DNA from 2 places in the Streptomyces sp. NBC_00207 genome. Region 1 is predicted to be linked to the other one. Evidence: predicted binding sites of a transcription regulator. Region 1 holds the regulator's gene; the other holds the start of a gene.
What was found. Region 1 encodes HspR, which represses chaperone genes until heat shock. Its sites were predicted from a motif close to TTGAGNNNNNNNNNCTCAA; they were not measured.
Positions count from the first base shown of each region.

Region 2: lon (endopeptidase La) is a predicted target of HspR. The motif match lies at 6,208-6,226, and genes of this name have one in related genera.

Region 1 is NZ_CP130715.1:5,105,965-5,115,662, reverse strand. It holds gene clpB (ATP-dependent chaperone ClpB) at 1-1,860, opposite strand, end outside; gene OG472_RS24215 (pyridoxamine 5'-phosphate oxidase family protein) at 1,981-2,394, shown strand; gene OG472_RS24210 ((2Fe-2S)-binding protein) at 2,529-2,810, opposite strand; gene OG472_RS24205 (hypothetical protein) at 2,840-3,100, opposite strand; gene OG472_RS24200 (helix-turn-helix transcriptional regulator) at 3,203-4,276, shown strand; gene OG472_RS24195 (heat shock protein transcriptional repressor HspR) at 4,337-4,807, opposite strand; gene dnaJ (molecular chaperone DnaJ) at 4,810-5,991, opposite strand; gene grpE (nucleotide exchange factor GrpE) at 6,031-6,696, opposite strand; gene dnaK (molecular chaperone DnaK) at 6,696-8,540, opposite strand; gene OG472_RS24175 (sugar transferase) at 8,786-9,322, shown strand; gene OG472_RS24170 ((Fe-S)-binding protein) at 9,433-9,698, shown strand, end outside.
Region 2 is NZ_CP130715.1:6,179,768-6,189,465, reverse strand. It holds gene OG472_RS29400 (nitrate- and nitrite sensing domain-containing protein) at 1-1,951, opposite strand, end outside; gene OG472_RS29395 (protein phosphatase 2C domain-containing protein) at 2,362-3,135, shown strand; gene OG472_RS29390 (MarR family winged helix-turn-helix transcriptional regulator) at 3,164-3,604, opposite strand; gene lon (endopeptidase La) at 3,789-6,185, opposite strand; gene OG472_RS29380 (DUF4097 family beta strand repeat-containing protein) at 6,326-7,078, opposite strand; gene OG472_RS29375 (sulfurtransferase) at 7,166-8,053, opposite strand; gene OG472_RS29370 (hypothetical protein) at 8,655-9,698, opposite strand, start outside.

The DNA of each region.
Region 1 (9,698 bases):
CTTGCCCACGCCCGTCGGGCCGAGGAAGAGGAAGGAGCCGGTCGGGCGGTCGGGGTCGGCGATGCCGGCGCGGGTGCGGCGCACGGCGTCCGAGACGGCCCGTACGGCCTCGCCCTGGCCGATCAGGCGGCGGCCCAGCTCGTCCTCCATGCGGAGCAGCTTCTGGGTCTCGCCCTCCAGCAGGCGGCCCGCCGGGATGCCCGTCCAGGCGCCCACCACGTCGGCGATGTCGTCCGGGCCGACCTCGTCCTTGACCATCGTGTTCTTGGACGTGCCGGACTTGGAGGCCTCGGCCTCCTCCTCGGTGGCCTCCGCCAGCTCGCGCTCCAGGGCCGGGATCTCGCCGTAGAGCAGCTTGGAGGCGGTGTCGAAGTCCCCGTCGCGCTGGGCGCGCTCGGCCTGGCCGCGCAGGTCGTCCAGGCGCTCCTTGAGCTCGCCGACCCGGTTGAGGGACTGCTTCTCCTTCTCCCAGCGGGCGGTCAGGCCCCGCAGGTCCTCCTCCTTGTCGGCGAGGTCCTTGCGGATCTTCTCCAGGCGCTCCATCGAGGCCGGGTCGGACTCGTTCTTCAGTGCCAGCTCCTCCATGCGCAGCCGGTCCACGGAGCGCTGGAGCTCGTCGATCTCCAGCGGGGAGGAGTCGATCTCCATGCGCAGCCGGGACGCGGCCTCGTCGACGAGGTCGATGGCCTTGTCGGGGAGGAAGCGGGAGGTGATGTACCGGTCGGAGAGGGTCGCGGCGGCCACGAGCGCGCTGTCGTTGATGACGACCTTGTGGTGGGCCTCGTAGCGGCCCTTGAGCCCGCGCAGGATGGCGATGGTGTCCTCGACGGACGGCTCGGCGACCAGCACCTGCTGGAAGCGCCGCTCCAGCGCCGGGTCCTTCTCGATCCGCTCGCGGTACTCGTCGAGGGTGGTCGCGCCGACCATGCGCAGTTCGCCGCGGGCCAGCATGGGCTTGAGCATGTTGCCCGCGTCCATGGCGGAGTCGCCGCCGGCGCCCGCGCCGACGACCGTGTGCAGCTCGTCGATGAAGGTGATGATCTGCCCGTCGCTGGACTTGATCTCGGCGAGCACGGTCTTCAGGCGCTCCTCGAACTCGCCGCGGTACTTGGCGCCGGCGACCATCGCGCCGAGGTCCAGGGCGACCAGGCGCTTGTTCTTCAGGGACTCGGGGACGTCGCCCTTGACGATGCGCTGGGCCAGGCCCTCGACGACGGCCGTCTTGCCGACGCCGGGCTCGCCGATGAGCACCGGGTTGTTCTTCGTGCGGCGCGAGAGCACCTGCACGACGCGGCGGATCTCGTGGTCGCGGCCGATGACCGGGTCGAGCTTGCCCTCGCGCGCGGCCGCCGTGAAGTCGGTGCCGAACTTCTCCAGGGCCTTGTACTGACCCTCGGGGTCGGGGGTGGTCACCCGCCGTCCTCCTCGTGCGTTCTCGAAGGCGGCCAGCAGCTTCTTCGCGCTCGCGCCCTGGTCGGAAAGGACCTCACCCGCCGCGCCGCCCTTGGCGGCGATGGCGATGAGCAGGTGTTCGGTGGAGAGGTACTCGTCGCCGAGCCGGCCCGCCTGGGCGTCGGCCTCGGCGAGTACGGCGAGCAGATCGCGGGTGGGCTGCGGGGGCGCGACCGTGGAGCCGGTGACGCTGGGCAGGGCGGCCAGCAGCCGCTCCGCACCGGCCCGCACCTCGGCCTGGTCGGCATCGGCGGCGGCGAGCAGGTCGGTGACGTTCTCGTTGTCCTCGCCGGCGAGGAGGGCCAGCAGCAGGTGCGCGGGGGTCAGGTCGGCGTGGCCGTCCTTGACGGCCCTGCTGGTCGCCGCGTTCAGCGCGTCCCGGCTCTTGTTGGTCAGCTCGGCGTCCACTGCGTCTTCTCCTCTCCCCGAGGGGTAAATCCGACGAATCTGACAGAGTCAACCTATGCAAAGTTGAGTCTATTCCACTCAAGGCAAGTGAGGACACCATCGGCCCGTACCCTTCGGCCCATGTCCCATGACGTACTCAACCCGACGCCCGAGTACCTCGCCTTCTGGCGGGAGCGGCACGTCTGCACGCTGACCACCCCGCGCCCCGACGGCACGCCCCACGTGGTGCCGGTGGGCGTGACGTACGACCCGGAGGCCGGGCTGGCACGGGTGATCAGCAACAAGCACAGCAAGAAGGTGCGCAACGTCCTCGCGGCGCAGGCGGCGCCGGCGGGCGGGGCCCGGGTCGCGGTCTGCCAGATGGAAGGGCGCCGCTGGGCCACCCTCGAAGGGCGCGCGGTGATCCGTACCGACGAGGCGTCGGTCGCCGACGCCGTGGCGCGCTACGCGCAGCGGTACGGCCGGACGCCGTCGCCCAATCCCGACCGCGTGGTCATCGAGATCACCCTGGACCGGGCGATGGGTCGCGCGTGAGCCGTTGATTCTTCATCTTGTCCGGTTCAGGCACTGGACGCGGGCATCACAACGGCGCCATCGTGGTCAGGTCCACGATGGCGCCGTTGTGTGGGGGTAGCGCCTGAGCGATCTGCAACGACGGGGGAATCGCTTCAGGCACTGCGGGGGGTGGCGGTGGTGATATCGGGTTCGAAGAGCTGGTGGTCGCGCTGATCGAGATTGACGAAGACCATTCCGTAGCGCACCTCGCAGCGGACGGGCTGCGGCGCGCCGCGCGGGCGGCGCAGGCACCGGTAGGCACGTACGTCCTCGTCCTCCTCGCGCACGACGACGATCGGTTGGCCGAACAGGGTGACCATCAACGAATCGCCAGCGTGGGGGATGGCCGTGGCGAGATCGATGAACTGCCACCCCGAGCGGTAGGCGGATGCCATCTCGCGGCGGAAACCGCGATCGTCGGGGGTCACGCGGACACCGTCACAGGAACCTCGGTCCAGCCGGTATCGCCACCCTCTCCGCCAAGCCGGCCGCTGGTCCAGCCGGTGTCGGCGTACTTACCCACGGGAGCCGTGGTCCAGCCGGTGTCGAACTCCGTGCTCGTCAGGCTGGTGCCCTGACCGCCCCTAGCGCTCCCCGCGTCACTTTCGACGGCGCTGACTGCCCCAAAAACCGCAACGGCGGAGAAACCTATGGCAAGCACCGAGCGAAGCATTCTCTTGAACATGGTCGGCTTCGTCCTCACTTGATGGAATCCTCTCCCCCGCGTGTCAGACGATGGCTCATTCAGGCACGTCAATGCCACAGGGACGATGCATCATGTTCTTGCATGTTCAGGACCCTGGGGGGTGGAGATTTGACGCGAAACGAGACAATGGCGACACATCCCCACCCCGTCACGTCCATGTGCACCGAGGGAACGCGGCTCTACGCGACTGCACTGAGCACCGGCCGGATAGCCCGGGGCGAGATCCAGAACGCCCCCTGCCTGCTTGAATTCGCTCTTCTGCAGCCCGACCCGGATGACGCGAACCAACTGCGCCCGGTTCCCCCGTCCGTCGCTTTGGCTCAACGGCTCCATCCGATTGAACGCGAGATCCAAGACCGCCGGCGCAGCGCTGTAGATCTCACCGACACTTTCGAGCCTTTCCTGGCCATCAGCGCGCAGAGCCCGGCCAACACCCACGCCATCACCGTGCTGGAGGGCTTCGAGCGGATCAACGCCGCCCTCAACCTCGCGACGGCCGAATGCCACACCGAGGTGCTGACGGTACAGCCGGGCGGGGCCCGGCCCTCCGAGGCCCTCACCCAGGCACTGGAGCGCGACCAGCCGCTGATCGACCGCGGGGTCAGCATACGGACCCTCTACCAGCACACCGCGCGGCACAGCCAGGGCACGCTCGCCTACGTGGACCGCATCTCCACCGGGAAGGTGGAGATCCGCACCCTCGAAGAGCTGATAGAGCGCCTCATCATCTTCGACCGCACGGTCGCCTTCATACCGGTGAGCGACGACCGCCGGGTCGCACTGGAACTGCGCCACCCCGGCCTCGTCGACTACCTCATCAAGGTGTTCGAGCAGCTGTGGCACCGCGCCGTGCCCCTCCAGGAGGAAGTGACCTACCGCAGGACCCCCGGCGGGATCTCCGGCGTGCAGCGGACCATCGCGCAGCTCCTCATCGAGGGCCACGTCGACGAGGCCATCGCCCGCCGCCTCGGCATGAACGTCCGCACCTGCCGGGCCCACATCGCCAAGCTCGCCACGACCCTCGGCAGCGGCAGCCGCGCCCAGCTCGGCTACCTCATCGCCCAGTCGGGCATCCTGGGCCGTCCCTCCGCCCCGGACGGGGACTGCGACGAGGACCTGGACCAGGACCCCCACGAGGACCGGGAAGGCCTCTAGAAAGCCGTCAGGCCCCGCCCTGGAGGGGCGGAGCCTGAACATGAGCAAGTGGGACCGTGGTCAGTCCATCGGCCGCTTGGGGCTGGGCCGCCAGACGACCAGGGCACTGCCCGGCTGCGGGGGCTGGTACTTGACCAGGTCGCGCCGGTACGAGGCGTGCACCTGGGCCTCGCGGGCCTGCAGCGTGGCGGCCGCGCCGTCCACCGCCGCGGAGAGCTCGGCCACGCGCTGCTGGAGCGCGGCGACCTGGTTCTCCAGTTCGATGATCCGCTTGATGCCCGCCAGGTTGATGCCCTCGTCCTGGGACAGCGCCTGCACCGTGCGGAGCAGTTCGATGTCGCGGGCCGAGTAGCGCCGGCCGCGGCCGGCCGTACGGTCCGGGGAGACCAGGCCGAGACGGTCGTACTGGCGCAGGGTCTGCGGATGCAGACCCGAGAGCTGGGCGGCCACCGAGATCACGTAGACCGGGGTCTCGTCGGTGAGTTGGTAGCCCCCGCCCAAGCGGGAGGACTGTCGTCGGCGGCCGTCCATGCTCATGCTCCCTTCGCGGACTCGAACAGCGCGGAGCGCGGGTCCTCGGACTCCGTCGCCTCGCGGTACATCTCCAGTGCCTCACGGGCCTTGTCCGACAGCTCGGTCGGGACCGTGACCTCCACCGTCACCAGCAGGTCGCCGCGGGTGCCGTCCTTGCGGACCGCCCCCTTGCCGCGGGCCCGCATGGTCCGTCCGTTGGGGGTGCCCGGCGGCAGCTTCAGCGTCACCGAGGGGCCGTTCAAGGTCGGGACCTTGACGTCGGCACCCAGCGCCGCCTCCGCGAACGTCACCGGCACGGTCACCGTCAGATTGTCGTCCTTACGGCCGAACACCGGGTGCGAGTCGACGTGCACGAGCACGTAGAGGTCACCGGCGGGACCGCCGCGCTCGCCCGGCGCGCCCTTGCCGCGCAGCCGGATCCGCTGGCCGTTGGAGACGCCCGCCGGGATCCGGACCTGCATGGTGCGCGAGGAACGGGCCCGGCCGCTGCCCTTGCAGACGTCGCAGGGGGTCTCCGCGATCAGGCCGCGGCCCTTGCAGTCCGCGCAGGGGTCGGTCAGCGAGAAGCCGCCGCCGCTGCCCCGCGAGACCTGGCCGGTGCCGACGCAGGTCGGGCACACGCGGGGCGTGCCGTTCTTGTCGCCGGTGCCCGAACAGGCCTTGCAGGGTGCCTGGGAGGACATCCGGAGCGGGACCGTGGCCCCGTCCACCGCCTCCGTGAAGGAGAGGGTGACCTCCGACTCGATGTCCTGGCCGCGGCGCGGCTGGGTACGGGTGCCCGCACCCGGGCCGGCGCCGCGGTTGAAGAGGCCGCCGAAGACGTCGCCCAGGCCGCCGCCGAAGCCGCCGGCCTGGCCGCCGCCCTGCTGGGTGCCGCCGAAGAGGTCGCCCAGGTCGAAGTTGAACGAGCCGCCGCCGCCCGGCCCGGGGCGGAAGCCACCGTTGCCGAACAGGGCGCGCGCCTCGTCGTACTCCTTGCGCTTCTTCGGGTCCCCGAGGATGTCGTTCGCCTCGGAGATCTCCTTGAAGCGCTCTTCGGCGGAGGCGTCGCCCTTGTTGGCGTCCGGGTGGAACTCGCGCGCGAGCTTCCGGTACGCCTTCTTGACCTCGGCCTCGGTGGCGTCCTTCGGGACACCGAGGACCTTGTAGTAGTCCTTCTCGACGAAGTCCTTCGTGCTCATCCCCGGTGTCCCTCCTCTCGTACCGCTACATGTGGTGCATCAGCCCTCGTCGGGGGCATCCGCGTCCAAGCCCTCCGGCGCTTCGCCCTCCGCGACCGCTGCGTCGGAACCGGAGGACTTGGGGGTCGCGCCCGGCTGGGGCTCGGCCACCGCGACCCGTGCGGGACGGATCGTACGCTCGCCGATCCGGTACCCCGGCTGCAGGATCGCCACGCAGGTGTCTTCGGTGACATCCGGCGCGTACGAGTGCATCAGGGCCTCGTGGATCGTCGGGTCGAAGGGCTCGCCCTCCTTGCCGAACTGCTGCAGCCCCATCTTGGCGGCCACCGTCTCCAGCGATTCGGCCACCGACTTGAAGCCGCCGACCAGCTCGCCATGCTCCCGCGCCCGGCCGATGTCGTCCAGGGTCGGGAGGAGCTCCGTCAGGAGGGACGCGACCGCGATCTCCTTGACGGTGATCCGGTCCCGCTCCACCCGGCGGCGGTAGTTCTGGTACTCCGCCTGCAGCCGCTGGAGGTCCGCGGTGCGCTCGGAGAGCGCCGTACGGGCCTGGTCCAGCTGCGCCAGCAGCGCTACATCCTGTGCTGCGTCCCCGGCCGGGGCCGCCGCCTCCTCCTTGGCGGAGTCGGCGGCCTTCGGCTCGTCGGGCGTGCCGTCGACGGGGACTTCGGGCTTCTCGTCAAAGCCCGGGGTCTCCTCCGACATCAGGCAGCGCCACCCTTCGGCTTCTCGTCGTCGACGATCTCGGCGTCGACGACGTCGTCGTCGGCCTTGGCCTGCTGGGCACCCTCGGCGCCCGCGGCGCCCTGAGCGGCCTGGGCGTCGGCGTAGATGGCCTGGCCGAGCTTCTGGCTGACCGCGGCGAGCTTCTCGGTCGCGGTGCGGATCTCGGCCGTGTCGTCGCCCTTGAGGGTCTCCTTCAGCTCGGAGACGGCGGCCTCGACCTCGGTCTTGACGTCGGCCGGGACCTTGTCCTCGTTGTCCTTGACGAACTTCTCCGTCTGGTAGACGAGCTGCTCGCCCTGGTTGCGGGACTCGGCCGCCTCCTTGCGGCGGAGGTCCTCGTCCGCGTACTGCTCCGCCTCCTGGCGCATGCGGTCGACCTCGTCCTTGCCGAGCGAAGAGCCGCCGGTGACGGTCATCTTCTGCTCCTTGCCCGTGCCGAGGTCCTTCGCGGTCACGTGCATGATGCCGTTCGCGTCGATGTCGAAGGAGACCTCGATCTGCGGGACGCCGCGCGGGGCCGGGGGCAGGCCGGTCAGCTCGAACATGCCGAGCTTCTTGTTGTACGCCGCGATCTCGCGCTCGCCCTGGTAGACCTGGATCTGCACGGACGGCTGGTTGTCCTCGGCCGTCGTGAAGATCTCGGACCGCTTGGTCGGGATCGTGGTGTTGCGCTCGATGAGCTTGGTCATGATGCCGCCCTTGGTCTCGATACCGAGGGACAGCGGGGTCACGTCGAGGAGCAGGACGTCCTTGACCTCACCCTTGAGCACACCGGCCTGGAGGGTGGCGCCGATGGCGACGACCTCGTCCGGGTTGACGCCCTTGTTGGCGTCCTGACCGCCGGTGAGCTCCTTGACGAGCTCGGCGACGGCCGGCATGCGGGTGGAGCCGCCGACCAGGACCACGTGGTCGATCTCGGACAGCGCGATGCCGGCGTCCTTGATGACGTTGTGGAACGGGGTCTTGCAGCGGTCGAGCAGGTCCGCGGTCAGCTGCTGGAACTGGGCGCGCGTGAGCTTCTCGTCCAGGTGCAGCGGGCCCTCGGCGGAAGCCGTGATGTAGGGCAGGTTGATCGTGGTCTCCGTGGAGGAGGACAGCTCGATCTTCGCCTTCTCGGCGGCCTCGCGCAGACGCTGGAGCGCCATCTTGTCCTTGGACAGGTCGACGCCGTGGCCGTTGGCGAACTGCTTCACGAGGTAGTCGACGACGCGCTGGTCCCAGTCGTCGCCACCGAGGTGGTTGTCACCGTTGGTGGCCTTGACCTCGACGACGCCGTCGCCGATCTCCAGGAGCGACACGTCGAAGGTGCCGCCACCGAGGTCGAAGACGAGAATGGTCTGGTCGTCCTTGTCGAGACCGTAGGCCAGGGCGGCGGCGGTCGGCTCGTTGACGATGCGCAGGACGTTCAGGCCCGCGATCTCACCGGCCTCCTTCGTCGCCTGACGCTCGGAGTCGTTGAAGTAGGCCGGGACGGTGATGACCGCGTCCGTGACCTTCTCGCCCAGGTACGCCTCGGCGTCGCGCTTCAGCTTCTGCAGGATGAAGGCGCTCATCTGCTGCGGGTTGAAGTCCTTGCCATCCAGGTTGATCTTCCAGTCAGTGCCCATGTGGCGCTTGACGGAGCGGATGGTCCGGTCCACGTTCGTGACCGCCTGGCGCTTGGCCACCTCGCCGACGAGGACCTCACCGTTCTTGGCGAAGGCGACGACGGACGGCGTGGTCCTGGCGCCCTCGGCGTTGGTGATGACGGTGGGCTCGCCGCCTTCCAGAACGCTGACGACGGAGTTAGTGGTGCCCAGGTCGATGCCGACCGCACGTGCCATTTCAATTCCTCCAGCTGACTTGAGTGGAACAGACTCAACCATGCCGTATCGCCGCGCTTGCGTCAACAGAGCTGAGTCGAGTCGACTCAACCTTTAGGTCACACTTACGCGCAACCACATCCAGCCCCTCCGGCGTTTGAGGAGCGGGGTTCGGGGCGGAGCCCTGACGGTGAGCCGGGGCCGAACGGGTCACCACGGCCGCGCGCCACCGCAAGACCGCCGTAGGCATGCGGCAGCGTGCTGGCATGCCCCTGCTCCTGCCCCTCCCCGCCCTGCCAGGGCTCCGGCCGGCCCGGCCACCGGCCAAGCGGGTGGTGGACCTGCTCGGGGCGGTGATCCTGCTCGCGGCGCTCGGCCTGCCGCTCGCCGCCGTCACCGCACTGCTGTACGCGACCCAGGGCGGCCGCCCCTTCGTACGGGAGCCCGCCGCCGGCCTGGCCGGGAGGCCGTTCCGCACGTGGCGGCTCCGCACCGCCGGCACGGGCCGGCTGGGCGCGGCCCTGGACCGCTGCGCCCTCGACGGGCTCCCCCAGCTGCTCAACGTGCTCCGCGGTGAGATGTCGCTGGTCGGGCCGCGCCCGGAAGCCCGTACGGACCGCCCCGACCGGCTCCTCGTACGGCCCGGAATGACCGGATTGTGGCAGGTGAGCGCGCGCTCCGACCTACCCTGGGAAGAGATGGCCCTGCTCGACCGGCATTATGTGGAGAACCACTGGCTCGGGATGGACCTGGCGATCCTGGCTCAGACCCCGCGGGCGGCCTACCGGCAAAGGCTCGCCTGAGCGACACAGATCACCGCACGCTCGGCTACATTGCGGCGTCGGGAATGGGTAACCTCAAGCCTTGACTTCATAAGTTACCGCTTAGTAAGTGCCGCCCGAGGAGCCCTCCCATGCAACTCGCCGCGATCATCGTGTCGCTGGTCCTGACCGTGGTCGGCGTCGCGCTGCTCGCCCGAGCCGTGGCGCAGATCTACCGTTTCGTGAAGCTCGGCCAGGCCGTGCCGGCCGGCAGCCGCACGGACGACCCGAAGGCCCGAACCCTCACCCTCGTGCGGGAGTTCCTCGGCCACAGCCGGATGAACCGCTGGGGCATCGTCGGCTTCGCGCACTGGTTCGTCGCGATCGGCTTCCTGACGCTGCCGCCCACCCTCGCGCA
Region 2 (9,698 bases), 1.1 Mb from region 1:
GCCCGGCGCGCAGTTCCGCGGTGACCCCGTGCCGGGCCGCGAGCCGGCCGGCCACGTACAGGCCGAGGCCCAGGCCGTGTTCGGCCTCGGGCTCCTCGTCGTACGCCTCGGGCGTGGACAGCCGGGAGTTCAGCGATTCCAGCCGGTCGCCGGTGACCCCGATGCCCTCGTCCACGACGGACAGCACCACGTCACCGGAGTCCAGCGTCCAGCCGGACACCTTCACCTTGATGTCCGGCGGCGAGAACGTGGTCGCGTTCTCCAGCAGCTCGGCCAGCACGTGCGAGAGGTCGTCGGCGGCGTGCCCGGCGACCTGGGTGTACGAGGGCAGCGCCGCGAGGTCGACGCGGTCGTAACGCTCGATCTCGCTGACGGCGGCCCGCATCACGTCGACCAGCGGCACCGGCAGCACCTGCCCGTGGCCGTGCTCCTGCCCGGCCAGGACCAGCAGGTTCTCGTTGTGGCGGCGCATCACGGTCGCCAGGTGGTCGAGCTTGAACAGGGTCGCGAGCCGGTCCGGGTCCTGCTCCTTGGACTCCAGCTCCTCGATGACCGCGAGCTGGCGCTCGACCAGGCCGAGGGTCCGCAGCGAAAGCGAGACGGAGGTCGTCGACATGACGCGGCGGTGCTCCTCCAGCCCCGTCCGCAGCTTCGCCAGCTCCTCCTCCACTACGTCCCGGCTGGCGGTCAGCGCCTCGTTGCGGCCGATGATCCGGCGGCGGTCGGCGTCGAGCCCGGCGATCCGGGTGTGCAGGGAGACCGTCTGGTCGCGCACCGCGTTCAGGTGGCGCACGACCTCGGCGAACTCGTCGTTGCGGCCGGTGAACCGCACCGGTTCCACCGAGCCCTCCGGCGTCGCCAGCCGCGCCGCGCCGCGCCGCAGGACCGACAGCGGCCGGGTCAGCGAGCGGGCGACCGCGGTCGAGACGCCGACGGCGATCAGGAACAGCAGGCCGAGCAGGGCGACCAGGGTTTCGAGCCGGGTCACGTCGTCGTCGCGCAGGGAGGCCAGGGCGGAGGCCCGCTGGCCGGCGAGGGTGGACTCGACGGTCCGCATCCGGTCGATGCGGGCGGTGAGCGCGCTGCCTACGGCTGCCCCGTCGGTCTTGCGGTCGGCCGGGGCCAGGGTGGGCCGGTCGGTGAGCCGCTTGAGGAAGTCGTCGGCCGTCTTGACCTCGGGGCCGGTGACGGTGGCGGTGAGGGTCTGGCGCACGTCGGGCCGTGCGGCCCGCGCGAAGTCGTCCAGGGCGGCCAGTTCCCGTACGCGCGAACGCTGGGCGGCGGTGGTGAGCTCGTCGGCCGCGGCCGAGCCCGGGAGCTGGTCGCCGCGGGGGACGGCCAGCCCGGCGAGCAGCAGGCCGCGGGTGGCCGAGGCCTGTTCCACGGCCTGGCCCAGCGGCGCGAGCGGGCGGGTGGTGGTGAGGGCGGCCTCGGCGCGCGGCGGCGTCAGCTCGGCGAGCCGGTCGCCCGGGGCGAGGAGTTCCGTGATGACGCCGGTGTAGGCCTGGTGGGCGGCGAGGGGGGTGCCCTTGCCGTCGATGGCCTCGGTACGGACGGTCGCGACGCGGGCGAGGGCCACGGCGAGGGGCTCGTCGACCTCGGTCGCGGCCTCGGCGATCTGCCGGTCGGTGCGCAGGATGCGTTCCTGGAGGGCGCCCCTGGCGGCGCCGGGCCGGCCCTTGGCGGCGTACTCGACCACGGCGTCGCGCTCGTCGGCGAGGACGTGCGCGACGGTGAGGATCTGCCCGGTCTGCTCCGCGAGGGTGACCAGCCGCTGGGAGTCGTTCAGCTCCCTCGCGGCGGTGACGACGGCGGGTGTGCCTGCCGCGAGGACGGTGAGGCCGGCGACGGCGACGCCGACGACCAGCCTGCGGCGCACGCGGACGCGGCGTCCTGCGGGGGCCGGGCCGTCTGCGGCGGTGCCGTTCTTCCGAGACCGCTTCTTCTGCACCGGTGCTCGCAATCCTGTACGTGTGCTTGTGCTCGTCTACTCGTGTGGCCGAGGTAACGGCCGGTCAACAAGTAAACGCCCCCTGCCCCCTCGTACCGCCTCAGACCTTTGCAGCGTGTTGGGGAGAGAGCCGCACATCGCCCACCCGGCCACTCGAACGAGTGAACATCACGCATGACTTGGCAACCAACTCGGGCACCCTGTCACAGGGCGCCTCCGTGGACAGGTGGTTGAAAGATCGATACGGGCTTTGGCAGGATGCCCGCCCACACGTCCGCCCGCCCGCCGGCGCCCCGCCCGGGCCCTCCCGGCCCGGGCCCGGGACGGTTCGCGTACGGGCCCGCTCGCCTCCTCCCGCTTTGGTACGGACCTGAGGGTGCGGCTCGGCCCCCGCCCGGCAGAATGGCGGCATGCGCATCGACCTCGCCTCGGCCCCCGGCAGCGAAGAACGCCCCAATGAGGACTGGGTGTCGGCCGCGATCCCCGCTTCGGGCGGCGGGGTCCTGGTCGCCCTGGACGGGGTCACCCCGCCGGGCGGCGAGGACGGCTGCGTGCACGGAGTTCCGTGGTTCGCGGCCCGCCTCGGCGGCCGATTGACCGAACTGTCCGGATCGCGGCGGGACATGACGCTGGACCGGATTCTGGCCGAGTCCGTCCGCGCCACGGCCGAGGCCCACCGCGACACCTGTGACCTTTCTCACGTCCGCACGCCGCAGGCGACGGTCGTCGTGGTCCGCTGGGACGAGACCCATGTGGAGCACCTCGTGCTCTCGGACTCCGTACTGCTCCTCCAGGCGCCCGGGGGCGAGGTGACGGCAGTGCTCGACGACCGGCTGGACCGGTTGCCGCGCGAGGTGCTGCGCTCGGTGGCGGCGACGGACGCGCTGCGGAACGCGGAGGGCGGCTTCTTCACGGCGGCCGCGGACCCGTCGGTGGCGGCCCGGGCGGTGACCGGGCGCACCCCGCGCGGGCAGGTGCGGGCGGTGGCCGCGCTCACGGACGGGGCGAGCCGGTGGACGGACACGTTCGGGGAGGGCGACTGGTCCGAGTGCATGGCGGTGCTGCGGAAGGAGGGTGCGGAGGGCCTGATCGGCCGGGTCCGCGCCATCGAGTGTGATCCGGCCCGGCCGTCGGCCCGGTACAAGCGGCACGACGACGCGTCGGCGGTCTACGCCGAGCTCTAGAGCCCGGGCGCGGGTCGGGCCGGTGCCCCTACTCGGCGCCCGCGTTCAGCTGGTTCAGCAGCCGGGCCAGTTCCGCCACCTCGCCGCGGTCCCAGTCGGCGAGCTTGCGCATGTACTGCTCGCGCCGTGCGCCCCGCACCCGCAGGAACCGCTCGCGGCCCTCTTCGGTGAGGCCGACCAGGAAGGCCCGGCCGTCGGCCGGGTCCGGCTCGCGGGCCACGAGGCCCAGGACCTCCAGGGCCCGCAGCTGCCGGCTCATGGTGGCCTTGCCGACCCCGAAGTAGGCGGCCAGGTCGGTGGCCCGCTGCCGGCCGGCCGCCTCCAGGCGTACGAGGAGCCCGTACGCGGCGGGCTCCAGCTCGGGGTGGAGTTCGCGGGCCATCTCGCCGGAGGAGGCGCGGGCCCGCCGGAGGAAGACGGACAGCTCCCGCTCCAGGGCAAGGAACTCCTGGTCTTCGCTCCCGTGCACGTCCCGCTCCTTTGATGGTGTGTGGCACCTCGGTGGGTGAGGGGCCAGTATTTCGCAGGGCGCGCGCCGCCGGCCCGGGACCCCGCCGGAGCGGGGAGCCGGGCCGTGTGAGGGGGCGCGGGGCGGGCGCGCAGAGGGCGCGCGGAGTGCGAGGGAGGCACCCGGCGGGCCGTGCGGCCCTCCGTCACGCCGCGGCGGCGACCTCCGCCTCCGCCTGTGCCAGGGCCAGCTCCAGCACCTGGCGCACATCCGTCACCGGGTGCACCTCCAGCCCCTCCAGCACCTCCGCCGGGACGTCGTCCAGGTCGGCCTCGTTCCGCTTCGGGATGATCACCGTGGTCAGCCCGGCCCGGTGCGCGGCCAGCAGCTTCTGCTTGACCCCGCCGATCGGCAGGACCCGCCCGGTCAGCGAGACCTCGCCGGTCATGGCCACGTCGGTGCGCACCTGCCGTCCGGAGAGCAGCGAGGCGAGCGCGGTCGTCATGGTGATGCCGGCGCTCGGGCCGTCCTTGGGCACGGCGCCCGCGGGGAAGTGGATGTGCACGCCGCGGTCCTTCAGGTCGGCGACGGGGAGCTCCAGTTCCGCTCCGTGCGAGCGCAGGAAGCTCAGCGCGATCTGCGCCGACTCCTTCATGACGTCGCCGAGCTGGCCGGTGAGGGTCAGGCCGGCGGCGCCCGTCTCCGGGTCGGCCAGCGAGGCCTCCACGAACAGCACGTCGCCGCCGGCGCCGGTCACCGCGAGGCCGGTGGCCACGCCGGGGACCGCGGTGCGCCGCTCGGCCGGGTCCTGGGCGGACTCGGGCACGTGGTGCGGGCGTCCGATCAGCGCGCGCAGGTCGTCGGCGCCGATGCTGAAGGGCAGCTCGCGCCGGCCCAGCTCGTGCTGGGAGGCGACCTTGCGCAGCAGGCGCGCGATGGACCGCTCCAGGGTGCGGACGCCCGCCTCCCGGGTGTACTCCCCGGCCAGCCTGCGCAGGGCGTCCTCCTGCAGGACCACCTCGTCGGAGCCGAGGCCGGCGCGCTCCAGCTGGCGCGGGAGCAGGTGGTCGCGGGCGATGACGACCTTCTCGTCCTCGGTGTAGCCGTCGAGGCGGACGAGCTCCATCCGGTCGGCCAGCGCCTCCGGGATGGCCTCGAGGACGTTGGCGGTGGCCAGGAAGACGACGTCGCTCAGGTCGAGCTCCACTTCCAGGTAGTGGTCCCGGAAGGTGTGGTTCTGCGCCGGGTCCAGGACCTCCAGCAGGGCGGCCGCCGGGTCGCCGCGGTAGTCGGAGCCCACCTTGTCGATCTCGTCGAGCAGCACCACCGGGTTCATCGACCCGGCCTCCTTGATGGCCCGGACGATCCGGCCGGGCAGGGCGCCGACGTAGGTCCGGCGGTGGCCGCGGATCTCGGCCTCGTCGCGGACGCCGCCGAGGGCGACGCGCACGAACTTGCGGCCCATGGCGTGGGCGACCGACTCCCCGAGGGAGGTCTTGCCGACTCCGGGCGGCCCGACGAGCGCGAGCACGGCCCCGCCGCGGCGGCCGCCGATGACGCCCATGCCGCGTTCGCTGCGCCGCTTCCTGACGGCGAGGTACTCGGTGATGCGGTCCTTCACGTCGCTCAGGCCGGCGTGCTCGGCGTCCAGCACCGCCCGGGCCCCCTGGATGTCGTACCGGTCCTCGGTGCGCTCGTTCCAGGGCAGTTCCAGCACGGTGTCCAGCCAGGTGCGGATCCAGGACCCCTCCGGGCTCTGGTCACTGGCCCGCTCCAGCTTCTCGACCTCCTTGAGCGCGGCCTCCCGCACCTTCTCGGGGAGGTCGGCGGCCTCGACGCGGGCCCGGTAGTCGTCGGACTCCTCGCCGTCCTTCTCCCCGTTCAGCTCGCGCAGTTCCTTGCGTACGGCCTCCAGCTGCCGCCGGAGCAGGAACTCCCGCTGCTGCTTGTCGACGCCGTCCTGCACGTCCTTGGCGATGGACTCCGCCACGTCCTGCTCGGCGAGGTGGTCGCTGAGCGCCTTGATCGCGAGCTTGAGGCGGGCGATGGGGTCGGCGGTCTCCAGCAGTTCGACCTTCTGGTCGACCGTCAGGAACGGTGAGTACCCGGAGTTGTCCGCCAGCGCGGACACCCCTTCGATCTGCTGGACCCGGTCCACGACCTGCCAGGCGCCGCGCTTCTTGAGCCAGCTGGTGGCGAGTGCCTTGTACTCCTTGACGAGCTCGGCCACGGATCCCGGCAGCGGGTCCGGCACGTGCTCGTCCACGGTCTCGCCCTCGACCCAGAGGGCGGCCCCGGGTCCGGTGGTGCCGGCGCCGATACGGACCCGGCCGCGGCCTCGGATGAGCGCCCCGGGGTCCCCGTCGGAGAGCCGCCCCACCTGTTCGACCGTCCCGAGCACACCCGTCGCGGCGTACTTCCCGTCGATCCGCGGCACGAGCAGCACCCGCGGCTTCCCGGTGCCCGCCGCGGCCTGTGCCGCCTCCACGGCCCCGCGCACCTCGGCGTCGGACAGCTCCAGCGGAACGACCATTCCGGGCAGCACGACCTCGTCGTCGAGCGGCAGTACGGGCAGGGTGAGTGTGGCGGACGTCGAAGCCATGATCTTCCCTCCGGCAGTGAAGTTGAGCTATGCCGACTCAATGCATGTGCGCCCCCCGATGTTCCCCAACCCCCGTTCGCCGGGGGCGAACAGGGGTGGGGGCCGGTGGGAGCGCGTGGAGGCCGTTCTCGTGGCGGCCGTCACACGGCGGAGATCCGGACGTCGCCCGAGGTGGTCTTCGCGGAGAGCCGGGAGGGGGCCGAGGGGTCCGCCCCCAGCGTGATGTCGCGGGCGCCGGAGGTGGTGGAGACGTCGACCCGGTAGGGGGCCGTGGGGACCTTCAGCGTGACGTCGCCCGAGGTGGTCTCGGCGAGCACCGAGGACGGGGCCGTGGTGAAGTCCATGCGGGCGTCGCCCGAGTCCGAGTGGACGTCCGCGTTCGGGCCGGACAGGCCGGCCGCGATGATGTCGCCCGAGGAGGTACGGATCTTCAGCGGGCCCGTGATGCGCTCGGCGCGGACCTCGCCGGAGTCGGCCTCCACCTCGGCGGCCGCCACGCCCGTGACGGTGATGCGGCCGCTGCTGCTCTCCAGCTTGACCCTGGCGGAGGCGGGGACCTCCAGGCGGTAGTCGATGTAGCAGCTGCCGGAGCAGCCGTTGGAGAAGGTGAGCACGCCCCCGCTGACCTGCTGGCCGGGGGCGGGGGCCGGGTCGCCGCGGTAGTGGACGGTGCGGCGGACCGTGACGCCGGGACCCGTCCCCGGGGTGACCTCGATCGAGCCCGCCCGGGCGTCCGTCACCTCGACCGCCGTGACCGCCTCGGTGACCGTGGTGTCGGCGGTCGCCGTCTTCTTCGGTCCGTCCGAGAAGGAGCAGCCGGCCAGCAGGAATCCGGCGCCGAGGACGGCGACCGCGGTGCGGACGAGGCGGTGTGACGCGGCGTGAGAAGTCATGGACCGATCCTCGCGCGCCGCCGCCGCCGGGCCGATGGGGCCGGTACCCGGACCCCGGGTGGGGTTAACCCCCCGCCGGCCGGGCGCCTACGGGCCGGTCACGACCGGGCGCAGCGGCGAGGGCACGCCCCACTCGCTCCAGGAGCCGTCGTAGACGGCGAGCTGTCCGTATCCGGCGAGGTCGGCGCCGAGGGCCAGCACGCAGGCGGTGACCCCGGAGCCGCAGCTGAAGTAGAGGCGTTCGCGCCCGCCCACGACCTCCGCGAAGGCCGCGCGGAGCTCCCCGGCCGGGCGCATCAGGCCGTCGGGGTCCTGGAGTTCGCCGAACGGCAGGTTGACCGCGCCCGGCATGTGCCCGCCGCGCAGGCCCGGGCGGGGCTCGGGGGCGGTGCCGGCGAAGCGCCCGCGGGTGCGGGCGTCGACGACGGCCGCTGCCGGATCGGCCAGGGCCGCGGCGACGGCCTCGGCGCCGACCAGCAGCCCGGGGCGGGGCCGCGGGGTGAAGGAGCCGCGCGGGCCGTCGTAGGCCGGGCCGGTGTCCTCGACGGGCAGGCCGGCGGCGGTCCAGGCGGGCAGTCCCCCGTCGAGGACGGCGACCCGGTCGAAGCCCATGGCGCGCAGCATCCACCAGGCGCGGGCGCTGGAGTAGATCCCGGCGCCGTCGTAGACGACGACGGTGTCCGAGTCGCAGACCCCGAGCGCGCGCATGGCCTCGGCGAAGGCCCGGGCCCCGGGCATGGTGTGCGGGGCGGGGGCCTCGTGGTCGGACAGGGCTCCGTCGAGGTCGAAGGGGCGAGCCTCCGGAATCCGACGCTCCGCACCCCGGTGGGCACCGACGGAGGCATCGAGAACCACCAGCCCGGCCGCCCCGAGCCGCCCGCCCAGCCACTCCACCCCGACGAGCGCCCCGGGCAGCGGTCCGGCCTCGGACCCGGGCAGCGGTCCGGCCTCGGACCCGGCCCCCGACCCGGGCATCCGTCCGGCCTCCGGCCCGGAAGGCGATTCGGCCTCCGCCCTCGGCAGCCGTCCGGCCTCCGCCCCGCCCCATGCCCCGGTCTCCGACCCGCGCGGCGCGCCGGCGAGCGGTCCCGCCGGTTCGCCGGCCGCCCGTCCTCCCGGCGCCGGTTCGCCCACCGCTGCGGGTACGGGCTCCTGGGGCGCGGCGTTCTGGGGCGTGGGCATTCGGCACCTCCGGCTGTGCGACGCGGGTCGCCCCATCCTCCTCCGCGCCCCAGGGCGCCGGCCGGGCGGGTCAGCGGCGGCGGCAGCCACGCCGGTCGCATGCAGACCCGTTGCATCCGCCCCGCAGGTCGGCCCGCGCACCAGCCCACGCACCGGCCCGCCTGCAGGGACGCCGGCGCCGGGCGCCCCCGCGAGCGGACCCGGGCCAGGGCACCCGCCCGACCGCCGGCACCAGTTCCAGCGCAGGTCGGCGCACCCGCGGCATCCGGGACACCCGTCCGACAGGTCGGCCCGCACACCAGCCCGCGCACCGGCCCGCACACCGGCCCGCCTGCAGGCACGCCAACAACAGGCGCCCCCTGCGCGGACGCGGGCCGGCACCCGCCGGGCCGGGTCAGCGGCAGGCGCCCCGGTGGGCGTAGACCGCGATGCGGGCTCCGCGGACGGCGGTCGTCGAGCACAGTTCGAACCGGGTGGCCAGGGCCTCCCGCTTGACCGCCTCCCGCGGATACGGGTCCAGCGGCTGACCGGGCGGGTCCAGCAGGGCGATCACCCGCGGCGAGGCGAGCAGGGCCGAGCGGATCCGGTCCGGGGGCAGCTCGGTGCCCTGGAGGCTGTGCGAAGCGGCCGGGGTGCGGTCCAGAGCCAGGTCGCGCAGTTCCGCGTACGTCTCGGGCGAGGAGAGCAGCCACTCGCGCCGGCGCGAGGGCATGAACACCACCGCGTCCCCCGGCCGGGCCCGCTCCCGGACCGCCGCGGCCACCGCGAGGACGTCGTCCTTGCGGCTCTCGGGCGTACGGAGCCACACCGACCAGATGCCGAACGGCACGAGCAGCGCCCCGGCCAGCACCCACGGCCACCACCCGCGAGCCGCCGCCAGCCTCGCCCCGGCCAGCAGGGCGGGTCCGGCCAGCGCATAGAGCACGTACCGGTCGACGTACCAGGGGTGCAGCAGGGAGATCACCATCAGCAGCCCGGGCGGCAGCAGGGTGAGGGGCAGCGCCACCCGAACGAGGTCTTTCGCGGCCCCCCGCGCGAGCAGCAGGGCCGCGCCGCCCACCACCCCGTACGCCGTCCAGTCCTGCCAGCTCGGCCTGCCGAGCCAGCCGAGCTGCTGCTCGGCCTGCCGGGCACTCACCACGGCCAGCGGCAGCAGGAGGACGAGCACGGCCGCGGCGCTCCACCGCCAGCCGCGCGAGCGCCACGCGGTGAAGGCGTGGGCGAGCAGGGCCAGTACGGCGAACTCGTGCAGCCAGCAGCCGAGCAGCAGCACCACCGTGTACGCCGCCCACCGCTCCCGCAGCATCAGGTACGTCGCCCACACCACGGCGGCCGCGACCAGGGCGTACGAGCGCCCCTCCTGGGCGTACATCTGTACGGGCGGGAGGACGGCGTACACGCAGCCGGCGATCAGCGCGGCCCGCTCCCCCACCAGCCG